3 regions of the Agaribacillus sp. DX54 genome follow, and region 2 is predicted to be linked to each of the others. Evidence: riboswitches for the same ligand, from Rfam matches in the RefSeq annotation. Region 2 holds a riboswitch; each other region holds the start of a gene.
The links. Region 2 has a riboswitch for cobalamin ahead of AC04NP_RS00580 (hypothetical protein). Riboswitches for the same ligand answer to the same signal wherever they lie in the genome.

Region 1: linked by a shared signal. The riboswitch ahead of AC04NP_RS19170 (hypothetical protein) and the one ahead of AC04NP_RS00580 (hypothetical protein) in region 2 are both predicted to bind cobalamin.
Region 3: linked by a shared signal. The riboswitch ahead of AC04NP_RS19210 (ABC transporter substrate-binding protein) and the one ahead of AC04NP_RS00580 (hypothetical protein) in region 2 are both predicted to bind cobalamin.

Annotation. Positions count from the first base shown of each region.
Region 1 covers NZ_JBXEQE010000019.1:86,469-90,577, forward strand. Annotated here, with positions in the region: gene AC04NP_RS19160 (DUF2149 domain-containing protein) at 1-280, opposite strand, end outside; gene AC04NP_RS19165 (MotA/TolQ/ExbB proton channel family protein) at 293-871, opposite strand; gene AC04NP_RS19170 (hypothetical protein) at 877-1,479, opposite strand; cobalamin riboswitch at 1,612-1,824, opposite strand; gene AC04NP_RS19175 (cobyric acid synthase) at 1,887-3,365, shown strand; gene AC04NP_RS19180 (pyridoxal phosphate-dependent aminotransferase) at 3,358-4,109, shown strand, end outside.
Region 2 covers NZ_JBXEQE010000001.1:137,295-141,403, reverse strand. Annotated here, with positions in the region: gene AC04NP_RS00585 (Ig-like domain-containing protein) at 1-1,190, opposite strand, end outside; gene AC04NP_RS00580 (hypothetical protein) at 1,388-2,125, opposite strand; cobalamin riboswitch at 2,398-2,610, opposite strand; gene AC04NP_RS00575 (alpha-L-fucosidase) at 2,731-4,109, opposite strand, start outside.
Region 3 covers NZ_JBXEQE010000019.1:94,599-98,707, reverse strand. Annotated here, with positions in the region: gene AC04NP_RS19215 (TonB-dependent receptor plug domain-containing protein) at 1-1,774, opposite strand, end outside; cobalamin riboswitch at 1,864-2,068, opposite strand; cobalamin riboswitch at 2,186-2,392, shown strand; gene AC04NP_RS19210 (ABC transporter substrate-binding protein) at 2,503-3,660, shown strand; gene AC04NP_RS19205 (iron chelate uptake ABC transporter family permease subunit) at 3,697-4,109, shown strand, end outside.

The sequences.
Region 1 (4,109 bases), on a different contig from region 2:
CCCCTTTGCCTGATTCTGTGGTTTCGGTTACCTTCTCTATTTTAATTTCTTTCCCCTTTTTAGTAATGATCTGTAATTCGCCATTAGGCATTGTTTTGGTAATAATTAATTCTGAATCCTGATTGAACAGATCAAGTGTGCTGTATGCCATAAACAGCGCAAAAAAAAGTGCAACGATGAACACCATACTAACATCAAAAAGGTTAGCCATACTGCTTATGGGGTCTGCTTCCGAAGAAAGCTCGTCATCGATAAAGGAATGTCTTCTTGAAATACTCATCTTCTCTTGTGTTTATGCGTTGATTAACTTTTCTTTTCCGTGTTCTGTACGCTCCCAATCCACCAGGCTTCTTTCACACATGCTTTCACATTCAAGGAGATCCTGCCTCATCCATTCTGTTTGCTTGTAATTCATCAGAAAAGCTGTCAGCCCGCAGGCCATACCCACTACGGTGGTGGTGAATGCCGTTACCATATTGGCCGACATAATCATAAGATCACCTTGTGACAATGAAGAAAGCGCTGTTCCCATGGGGATAAGTGTTCCCATGAGGCCAAGTGACGGGCCTGCTTTTATTACCAATCTATTATTGCTCAGGGATTTGATATAGGCTTGATGCCAACTACGGAGTTGATGTAAAAGATCGAATTCTATTGCTTTATAGGTAGAGGAGGGAGATTCGAAGTAAACTTTATGTTGTGCTTTGAACATATTGATTCTCTTAAAGTTATTGCTTCGTCTTTGCCTTAACTCACTCATAAACTTACCTGCTGCCACGGCCTGATGCGCCAATACCAAAAATATTCCAATAATAACCGGGTAGTAAAGCAAATTAGCAATGGCTAATAATGATGATTCTAAAATATTCATACGATTTAAAGTCTTGATTTTTCTTTCAAAACAAATCCTCCGAGCATGAGCATTACCAGCACGCCAAGAAGTATAAAGTTTTGTTGATTAACAATTGAAGAAATAGGAATGGTAGCCATAGGTTTCAGATTTTGCTGAATGCTTATGAGTACAGGCTCTAACACAAAAAATAAGGTAATGATTGTTCCTGCTTTTAGAAAATACTCCCGGACCTTTGTCAACCAAACAGACCATTTTTTAATCAACCAAAACAAAAGGCCAGCCACAGGAATAACCCCCACCCCCACCATTACATTTTGCCATTGCAAAAAAATGAGGGAGCAGCTCATAAAGGTTATCATACTACTGATGAGTGCGCGCTTCCATTTTGAAGGAGGGTTTACTGAGTGAAGCAGGTAATCTAAAACAAGCAGTAAAAACAGTATTAGCTGAATACTACCTTTCAGCTGGCTTTCAAAGAATATACAGGAAAAGGCAACCATTAAAAACACAATGGTGAAAGCCATCCAACCTCTCCTTTTGTCAGAAAGAAATTGCGCAGTGCCAGATGCTCCGTAGAGACTCAGAAAAAGCATTTGAAGACCTATAAGGACTAATTCGGCAGTCATTTCTTATTTCTGTTACTCGCTTTCCGAAATAAGATAGATGCCACATTGTAACGCCCAAACATTATCTGATAAGGATAATGCGATTTACTAGATTGGTACAAAGTATCATTTAGCCTTTATTCCCGAAAGCTTTGATAAAGTCGTGTTCCGGCAGGTCTCCTGGCTCGTCCGGTTTCCGAAGCCTTCCCATCCAAATATGCTGGGACAGTGGCCAATGAATTTCAGAAACATCCTCGAGGGACTAACAGTTGCGGGTACAGCTCCGGATTTTTCTACTGAATCACCGGATTCCCATATTAAGGTTTCCTTATAAAAAGGAAATCCACCAAAACGATGTAAAATTAGCATTTATTTGCAAATTTGAGATTTAATTTAGATAAATAGTTTAAGACAGATATATCCAAAATTTGAGCAGAAGTGAATCAATGGAAAAGATGAGGCCAATCATGATTGTGGGAACCGGATCTGATGTCGGGAAGAGCTGGGTGACTACAGGTATTTGTCGCTGGCTAAAAAAACATGGTTTTGCCCCTGCGCCTTTCAAGGCTCAAAACATGTCACTCAATAGTTTTTCTACGGCAGACGGGTTGGAAATTGGCAGGGCACAGGCGGTACAGGCTGGGGCCTGTCGGCTTGCACCCAGGGTAGAGATGAATCCTGTTTTATTAAAGCCTTCATCCACAAACCAATCTCAGGTTGTACTTTATGGAAAACCGATAGGCAACCAGACCGCCAGGGAGTACTTCTCCAATAACAAAAGCCAACTATTTGAAGAGGCTAAAAAGGCATTTTATACGCTAAACGATACTTATTGTCCCGTTGTGATGGAAGGGGCAGGAAGCATCAGCGAGTTGAACCTGAAGCACAGGGACATCACAAACATGAGAATGGCGCAAGTAGCTAACGCCTGTGTGTACCTTGTAGCTGATATCGATAAAGGCGGGATATTCGGAAGTGTTTATGGCACAATCGCTCTTTTGGAAGAATGGGAAAGAAAATTGATTAAGGGGATAATTGTCAATAAATTCCGAGGTGATATGACGCTTTTTGAAGAAGGAAAAACAATGCTCGATGAGTTGACGGCTACTCCCGTGCTTGGGGTGTTGCCTTATGCTTCGGACATTGTATTGGAAGAAGAAGACTCTGTGGCACTTAAACAAAGGAAAACCGCGGCCCAAAAGGATAAACTTAATGTAGCTATTGTACAACTGCATTATCTGTCAAACTATACGGACTTTCAAGCCATAGAGCAAGAACCGTTGATCAATCTGTATTATACCCGAGATCATGAAGAACTGAAAAAAGCAGATGTGCTCATCATACCAGGCACGAAAAACACCATTGAAGATCTGGTGGCTTTAAAGAAAGACGGGCTAACCGAAACCATCAAAGCGATGTATGGTAAGATTCCTGTTATTGGAATTTGCGGGGGGTATCAAATGATGGGGCAATGGATTAAGGACCCGTACGAAGTAGAAAGCAATAGAGGCAAAGAAGAGGGCCTTGGTTTGTTTGATGTTACCACTACGTTGACCAAAGAAAAAACCACCCTCCAGCAAGACTTTACATTCAAGAAGTATGACACCGCTTGTACTGGTTACGAGATCCACATGGGGGAGACTTCTGTGCCTGCTGGCAAGCATCTAAACATGGTTAATGGAACACCGGAAGGCTACTTTGATGGAGATAAAAGCTGGGGAACGTACTTTCACGGGATATTAGATAATCAAATTGTTGTAAACGAATTGTTGCATTTAAAATACAAGGAAGCCCAGGCCATGGATTATTTGACTTTTAAGGAAGCGCAGTATGAAAAGTTGTCGGACTGGATTGACCAACACCTGGATATGGATACTATCATAGAAAACAGCAAAAACAATGATTAATGGGCATGGGGACGATATTCATCTATATGGGGGAACTATAAAGCACAACTTTAGTTCCAACGTTTATTACAAGGGATGCCCACCTGAGCTACTTGCTGAGATGTCGTCTTATACACATGCCATACAAAGCTATCCCTCTCCTGCTGCCGAAGAACTAAGTGGCGTAGCTGCCGGCAAGTTTGATTTGCCAATGGATCAATGTCTGTTTACCAATGGTGCCACTGAGGCATTTTATCTCATTGCGCACGCATTCTCAAACAAATATGCCGCAATAGTAGCACCCACCTTTTCCGAATATGAAGATGCCTGTAAAATGTATGGATTAAATTGTGAACTGGTAGATAAGGCAGCACTTACACCTATTAATTATGACCTTGTTTTTATTGGCAATCCTAATAACCCGGACGGTAGCATTATCCCTACTATAGAATTAATAAAGCTAATTGAGCAAGCTCCCGATACAACCTTTGTGATAGACGAGGCATACATTGAATTTACTGTTCAACTCGAATCCCTTGCCCCTTTGGTAAAGCGTTTCACTAACCTGATTGTCGTCCGTTCCCTGACCAAAACCTTTTCCATCCCTGGCATCAGGTTGGGTTATGTAACCGCCTCATCAGCTATCATTACGCAACTTCTCACCAAAAAAATGCCCTGGAGTGTCAATGTGTTGGCGATACACGCAGGATTACAATTATTTAAACATTATGATCGCTGGCTATTCAATGTTGAAGAGCTGCTCAA
Region 2 (4,109 bases):
CCCTGGCCATCAGCAGTTTTATCGCTAATATCTTGTGTTCTTCTGATAGCTGCTTCTGAAGCAGTTACCAGATCGTACTTGATAATATCATATTCTGCTGAAACATAAGCATACCTGCCGTCTGTTGCCATATCCTGCACGGATTCTGCACGGGCAAAATCGGCTAATTTTACGGTAACACCCTGAGCGGGGTCATATACCTGTACATTTCCTTTTTGGAAACCAAATTGTCCACCGTTTACAAATACAACCTGTTTGGGTTTTATGGTAGTCCGGAGCGGATCGACCTGTACGGTTAGGTCAAATTCCCGGGTAGACCCATAGGCAGTGGAGGCAATGGTAACTGCTGACATGCCGGCGGCGGCCTCAGTAAAAGTCAGGTGCAGCACACCTGCGTTATCGATCTCAGGCTGTACTAAAAAATCATTGCTGTTCTTTACAACTTTATTAATTATCTGACCGGGCTCTTCTACACTGAAAACCGTGTCCAGGTTAATCATGGCTGTGGCAGCGCCTTGGGCATAGTGAAGATGATCATTTCCGGTAAGTACTATTGCGGGGGCTTCGGATACTGTCAGTTGTATTGATTTGCTAATGGTGGCATCTGTTTGTGAAGTCGCTGTCACGGTCACGACGCCTGCTGATCTAGCGGTTACGATACCGGAAGGGCTTACCTCGGCAAGTTCCTCATTATCGACAGAAAAGGAGTAGCGATCATAAACAAAACGGTTAGATGGTGAGGGGCGACTGTCTATACTCTCGGTATTAAGATACATCCGTTCGTTAATATATAATTCCGTTTTATTGGTGCTGAGCACCATATCCGTCAATTCAACGATTTCCAGTGTAAAAGTTGCCGGTTCCAGGTCGGCGTTGGCGGAAAAACTGATGGTGACCTGTCCTTTTTCCAGGGCGCTAAAATTACCGTTCCGGTCAATGTTTCCAAGACTTTCATCCGACACACTCCAGAATGCCAGGGCATCCTGCGGTATACCGTTCTTAAACAGTATTCCTTCAAATGAATGCGTTTCTCCTTTCAGCAACTGGAAGGGGGCGGAGCCTATCAACTGGAACAAATAGTCGCGCCGCACCCAGTCAGGGTCGGGGGTTGTGATGGCAAATCCTTCGATCTCGGTGGAAGCTTCCCCCAGCCAACCGGCATTTTCCTGTGCCGCGTTATATACCTTCACAAAATGTACCTCATCGAGCACCACAGGATTGCCTTGCTCATTTACGGCCCAGGAAAGGTCGAAGCCGTCTGCCGAACGCCCGTTTTCATCATCAAAATAAGGGTTTCCGGGTATAGTAGGCGTACTGTTACCGGATTTATTGTCTGCATAACCGAAGGAGAGGCTTCCTGAAGTTACAAAACCGGGATTGCTCCGGTTTACCCGGATTTTAACCGCTGTTCCTGTATACTTTTCCTCGAGGTTGTTAACATTATTAAAAATGACGGGTTGCGGATAATAAGGCTGCCGTGAAAATTGTTTTTGAATATGACCCCTGCTTCACCCTCGCCGGTTTCCCAAAGCACATCATGGGCAACGGTGTAACCGGGATTGAAATAGGTTATGTCAACTTTTTTGGAACTGCTAAAATGATAGTCACTTCCTGCCAACTCATACCAGGTGTCATCGGGCAGGCCGTTGCCGTTTTCGTCTTTCATTACCATAACCGCCCCCGGCTCTGTCCAATTCGGAAATGCATTACCGCCCACGGTGAAATCTACTCCATAGGGGTTTTGAGGGTCGTTCCTGATCGGCTGGTCAAAGCCTACGGTGATGGACCCTCCAAAGCCACCAAGTGAAATTACCGAGCCATCCGGGGCACCTAATACATTGTCTGCATTTCCGGGGAGCCCAAAGGGTGCTTTATTAATAAACTGCCCAGGTGCCGGCTTGTACTCAAATACCCGTGTGGCATAGGGGCTTGGATCGGGGTTGCCCCCGGTTTCCGCAACAGGCCGGTTGTTTGCGGTACGTGCCATGCTTTCAGGGGATGTGGATAAGCCGGCAAAATGCGGGCCTTCCTGCCCGTTCAATATCTGGTTGCTTTGCTGATTGGCAGGCTGTGGCCTGCTACCAAAGGTTGTGGAGATGCCGCGGGCTTCAGCACAAACATACATAGTATCAAAATGATCTTCCGGTCAAACTTTTTCATATGGATTTAAATTGGATTAGTGGCAGGTTTTTTGCAAAACGCATCGGGAAAAGACGATGGTAAACAGCCAGGTTAATGGCTACGATGCCTTCCGTGAAGTGGTACCTGTAAGAAGATAAAAAGGTTGGTTTCATCGCACGTTATCTGGCTAAGTAAAAAAATACTCGTAACGTACGAAATAGGACAGCAACGGGAAGCGCCAGCCGACTTATCTATAAACCCATTCACCGTAGGTTACAAATATTTCCGTATAAGGCAGGTCTTCTGACTTTCCTGACTTTTAACTCCTTCCCACCTCAACGCTAATGAGGCAGTGGTTTTTTGTTAAAAGCTGTTTCCGGCTTTTCACCGGACAGGATTACAGCAGCGGGAACTGTTCAGGACTTACACCTGATTCCCTTTTAATCACAATTGCACGGGCAATTGAGAACCTGATACAAAACAAAGCTAGTCATTGATTTAAAGTATGCAATGGACCTGGGAATAAAAAATTCCTGATTTTAATCATTTTTTTTGCCAATCCGGAATCCGGAACACCTACCTCACCCCTCGCTCCTATCCCCTCTGAGCTCAAATCGGTATCTTCAAACTCCACGCATACTTACCGGGTCTCTTAGCTTCGTCGCAGAGTTCTTTGGGAAGATTGATAACCAATTCGCTTTCTTCCGGGTCGACTTCCCAGGACAGGGGTCGGTCATAGCCCAGGAGCCGGATTTCGCTTTCGGCTTTGGGGATGACATTTTCCAGCATCAAACTGTTATTGTCCGGCCATTTCAGCATAATGGCATAAACATATTTTCCATCGTTACTAACTGTGTAGCGGATGTGTTGCCCTTCCTTATAAACTTTATGGGATCCGGCGGCATAAACAGCTTCGGCATTGATAGCCAGCCAGTCCCCCATCTCGGCCAGGCGGTCAACACTGGGTTGGGGAATCAGCCCTTCTGCAGTAGGGCCGACATTCAACAGGAAATTTCCACCTTTGGCAACAATATCAATCAGGTAATGAATGAGCGTATCCGAAGATTTCCAGTTATCATCATAGGATTTGTATCCCCAGGTATCATTCATGGTCATGCATGCCTCCCAGTCAAAATCGGAGGTGCCCTCCAGGATTTCCTGCTCGGGCGTGCCAAAATCCCCGGCATATTTTTTTTCATCATCTTTATTCATCCCCTGCATGCCTTGCCGGCCCTTATCCACCCGGTTGTTTATGATCAGGTCAGGATTAAGATTTCTCAGGAACCGATACATTTCCTGTCCGTTTTCATGGGTCCAATCCTTAATCCATTCCCCATCGAACCAGATGACTGCCGGGTCGTAATTTACCACCAACTCTTCGACCTGTGGTTTCAGGTAGTCGGTGACATATCGCTGAAAGTTAGGATTGGACTTTTCCTTATCATTATAATTTGGAAAAAATGCAGCCTGTGCATCCGGATGATGCCAATCCATGATAGAATGATAAAAACAAAGCTTTACGCCATATTTGTCACAGGCTTCCTTCAGCTCACGGAGAATGTCCCGCCGAAACGTAGTGAAATCCATAATATCGTAATTGGTTATCTTCGAATCCCAAAGACAAAAGCCGTCGTGATGTTTCGATGTGATGACCATATATTTCATCCCCGCATCACTGGCTATCCTTGCCCATTCATCGGCATCGAACGCTACCGGATTAAACTGCCGGGAAAAGTCTTCATAAGCTTCTACAGGGACGGGGGCATTGTTCATAATCCATTCACCAATGCCACGAATTTGTTTACCTTCGTAGGTTCCCGCGGGAATGGCATAAGGTCCCCAATGAATAAACATGCCAAACTTTGCCTCGCGCCACCACCTCATACGGTTATCTTTTTCTGCCTTGGTCTCATTCAGGTAATCTTTTGAAGGCGTTTCCTCTTTTTGTTTTGTTTGCTGCTGACAACCAAAAAAAATTAATATTGCTA
Region 3 (4,109 bases), on a different contig from region 2:
AAGACACAAAACCATCAACAAGATTATAGGAGTCTAGAATTATGTCTTCGTTTTCAGGAGTTTCTCCAACATACAAATGGGTCAATTTTACAAGCATATGCTCTACCGGTATAGCAGATAATGTAAACCCAAATTTGTTCTCGGGTACTCTCCTCAAGATTATTCCATTTGTGAGTGATCTGGTGTAAGTATATTGCCCTGAAACAGTTAGCTGCGGTAAGAACGAATAGCTGGCATTAAGCTCCACGCCATCCGTCTCGGTTTCATCATCCAGATTTATGTAACCGCCATCCGTAGATGTATCGCCGTCCGTAGATGTATCATTGAAGACAAAATCTATCAAGCTCTTATCTTTTCTATAAAAATAGACAGCTCCCAGTTGAAATTTTCCATCTGAAATCAATTCGAGCCCACCTTCGGCAGATTCGGATTCTTGTGGCTCAAGGTCTGGATTTCCCGCATCAGAGGCTAGAAAGCCAAAGTCACCGGCATACAAATGATTCAGAGATGGGGTGAGGAAAGCAGTCGCGTAAGATCCAAGAACTTTAAGCTTACCAAAACCCAGATCGATGAGGTAGCTTGGATTGATGTTCCAAACAAAGTTAGATCCGTATTCACTATGTTGATTCAAGCGCCCTCCAAGTTGGATATTGAAATTCTTTGTATCATAAATTAGCGAAGCATACGGATCAATCATTGTAAAGCTCTTACTATCTGAATCTTCCGGCTTCCAGACAGGTCGCTGCAGATTGACTCCCCCGATCAATTTAACTTCATCTGTCAGGTTCTGATCCAATAATACATCTGCCTGAAAAGTATTTCCGTTAAACTCACTGACACTTCTAATACTTGGGTCACTGAAGCTGGGCGAATCGAAGATTCGTTCATTGGTATGATAGGAAAGATTACCTTTTATACTTCCACCTGTCCATTTATAGGCAGAAGAAAATCCGAACTTTAATAACTTAAGGTCTAATTCCGAGTCATTATCTCTGAATGCACCACGGTCAAAATCGCTTTCAACATCATCATAGGCTGCCATTAAGTCGATAGAAAATCGATCCGAAAATTGGTAGCCCAATTTCCCAAGAAAGTTCATACTTTTAATTCCGTCATTATCAAAACCTTCTGTCCCCAATGTATCATGGGCAGCCGAAAACCCTTTGGAACCCCTAAAAGAGCCACTGACCAAATAGCTAAGCTTATCATCAAATGTACCCGAAACATTTGCATTAGCGGTAAGTGTATTAAAACTACCATATTCGACATTTACAACGCCTGAAGCAGCTTCTTTTGATGCTTTTTTGAGCGTTATGTTAATTACCCCTGCGGCTGCTCCGGTACCATATAGGGAGCTAAGGCCTCCTTTCAGCACTTCTATGGATTCTACCTGATCCAGGTCCAACATTCGAAGATCAAAAGTTTGAGTGAGACCCGATGGATCATTAAAAGGTATTCCATCAATAAGTATCAATGTTTGTTCGCTTTGAGCTCCTCTAATTCGATAGCTGATATTAGTTCCCGGGGTGGCAAAGTTCCCATCAATTTGCACGCCGGGTATTTCATTGAGCAAATCGGTAACATCTTTACCTCTGTTGGCTTCTATTTGCTTTCTGTCAAGTTTATAGATTGTTTTACCGGATTTTTCAAGCGTTGTTTCTGTCTTGTTCCCTGTCACAACTACATCATCCAGTTGGACAATTCTTAGGGAGTCTTGCGCTTTTGCTGTTAAACCTAAGCAGACGCATACTGCTAATAAACAGGTTTTTTTCATTCTTTGTTTCATAGATTTAATAAAACGAGCTTAACTGCTGTGTGGAGCACGTGGTGGACTTCACTTCAACTTTCACCCGAAGTTTAGTTCGAAAATAATTTTCTTCGGCAGGTCTCCTGACTTGTTCAACTGAGGCTTCCTTCCCATCCCGACAGGTCGGGACAGTGGAATTCGATTTGGCCCAAGCTTACTGAACTTACAGTTGCGGGGACAGTTCTTGATTTTCACAAGATTCCCTTTTAATCCCATGTTTTAAAGGTTAAAAACATGGAAACCGAATTGGCCACAAATTTATACTTATTCACGAACTAAAAGAGAAAAGAGCATAATTAAGTTTTTTAATGGATGAAGTTGAAATTTCAAAAACGGATTTAATTAGGTTAATTAAAATAAAATCATGAGAGAAGCTTACCTTTACACCTGAAATAAGGTGCATAAGCATAAAAGGGAATCCGGTGATATCTTCAAATGGATAAATTCCGGAGCTGCCCCCGCAGCTGTAAGCCAAACTCAGACTTTCTGAGGGGTTTTAAAACTAAGGCCACTATCCCGACCTGTCGGGATGGGAAGGCATAAAACTTGGCAAGCCAGAAGACCTACCTATTTCAAAACCAACAATTCGACGCTTAGGGGATGAAGTTATCGAATGCAACAACATACAGGGACAACTACGTTCCATGCATTTATCGCCTTTTTGTGAATTGAAACAATGGATTAATGATGAATGAATGAAAACGTATCTAATAGGCACCACGCTACTCATTTTACTAGTTGCTTGCCAGCAAACTCAAAATCAATCAGCAAAAAGTGAAGCCTCCGACTCGGTTAAGGCGGTCACCTCATTTACACCTGAAATAACCTATGCCAAACACTTCACGATAGCGGTTCACGAAAATTTTAAGTCCGTTATTGTCAAAAACCCTTGGGTGGAAGATGATACGTTGGTTTCTTATGTTCTGTATTCAAAAGAGGCAGCAGCACCTTTCTCCGTCGACTGGGCAGAGTTTGTGATTCCGGTACCAATTGATGAGGTGGTTACCACATCCAGCCCCCACATTGGTTTGATTGGATTGCTGGACGAACTGGACAAAATCACAGGAGTATCGAATGACAGGTATGTGTATAACCCCCATATCTACAAAAAAATCAGCGAGGGTCAAATACGACAAGTAGGCTCTCTTAAGGAAAGCAACCTGGAAATTTTATTGGATTTATCCCCTGACTTAGTCATGAAAACAGGTGTTGATAATGTAAGAAATGAAGATGAACGTTTGACAGAGGCCGGTGTACCGATTTCTTATAACGTTGAATGGATGGAGAAGAATATGCTGGCGAGGGCAGAATGGATTAAGTTTGTCGGGGCTTTTTTCAATAAAGATGAAAAGGCAGATTCTATCTTCAGGCGTATCGAAAAGGAATACCTGAAAGCAAGAGCGATTACGGCAGACATTGATTTCCGGCCTGCTATTATGACGGGGAATAATTTTAAAGGAACCTGGTATATGCCAGGTTCAAATAGTTATCTAACCAAGCTTATCCAAGATGCGGGTGGAGATTATTATTATAAAAATGAGAAATCAACAGGTAGCCTCCCACTTAGTTTTGAAGTGGTTCTCGATAACTTAATTGAGTCCGATTTTTGGATTGGCCCGAGGGCTGAGTCGCTAAAAGAACTGGAAATGATGGATGAGAGATATACCCTTTTTAAAGCTTTCAGGGATGGGAACGTATATACCTTCAATAAAAGAATGAGTGAAAATGGGGGCAATGACTATTGGGAAAGTGGTATGGCCCGGCCCGACCTCATCTTAAAAGATGTCATTAAAATCTTCCACCCTGAGCTTCTACCCAATCATCAACTTTACTATTACAAAAAACTACAATAAAAGCGTTAGAAGTTGACCGCTGACAATGAACATATATTGAAACCCTGGCTGGTCGTACTCATTGGCATTGGGTTGATTATTAGTTTATTTTTGCTCGATCTTAGTTTGGGAAGTGTGAAGATATCCGTAAAAGATTTATTCCATATCATCTTTGGAGAGGCGCCTAAGAAATCATGGGAATATATTTTTTTTAACTTCAGGCTCCCTAAAGCCGTAACGGCTATCTTAACCGGAGCCGGTATTTCGGTAGCCGGCTTGCAGATGCAAACGCTCTTTAAAAACCCTCTGGCAGGCCCTTCGGTATTAGGTATCAGTCACGGCGCAAGCTTGGGTGTAGCTGTCTTTGTGCTTTCTTCTACAGCTATCTTCGGGATAAGTACCAATTTTCAGGAGACCTTGGGAAGTTGGGGGTTGGTGTTTTTCGCTATTGGGGGTTCGTTTTTAGTGCT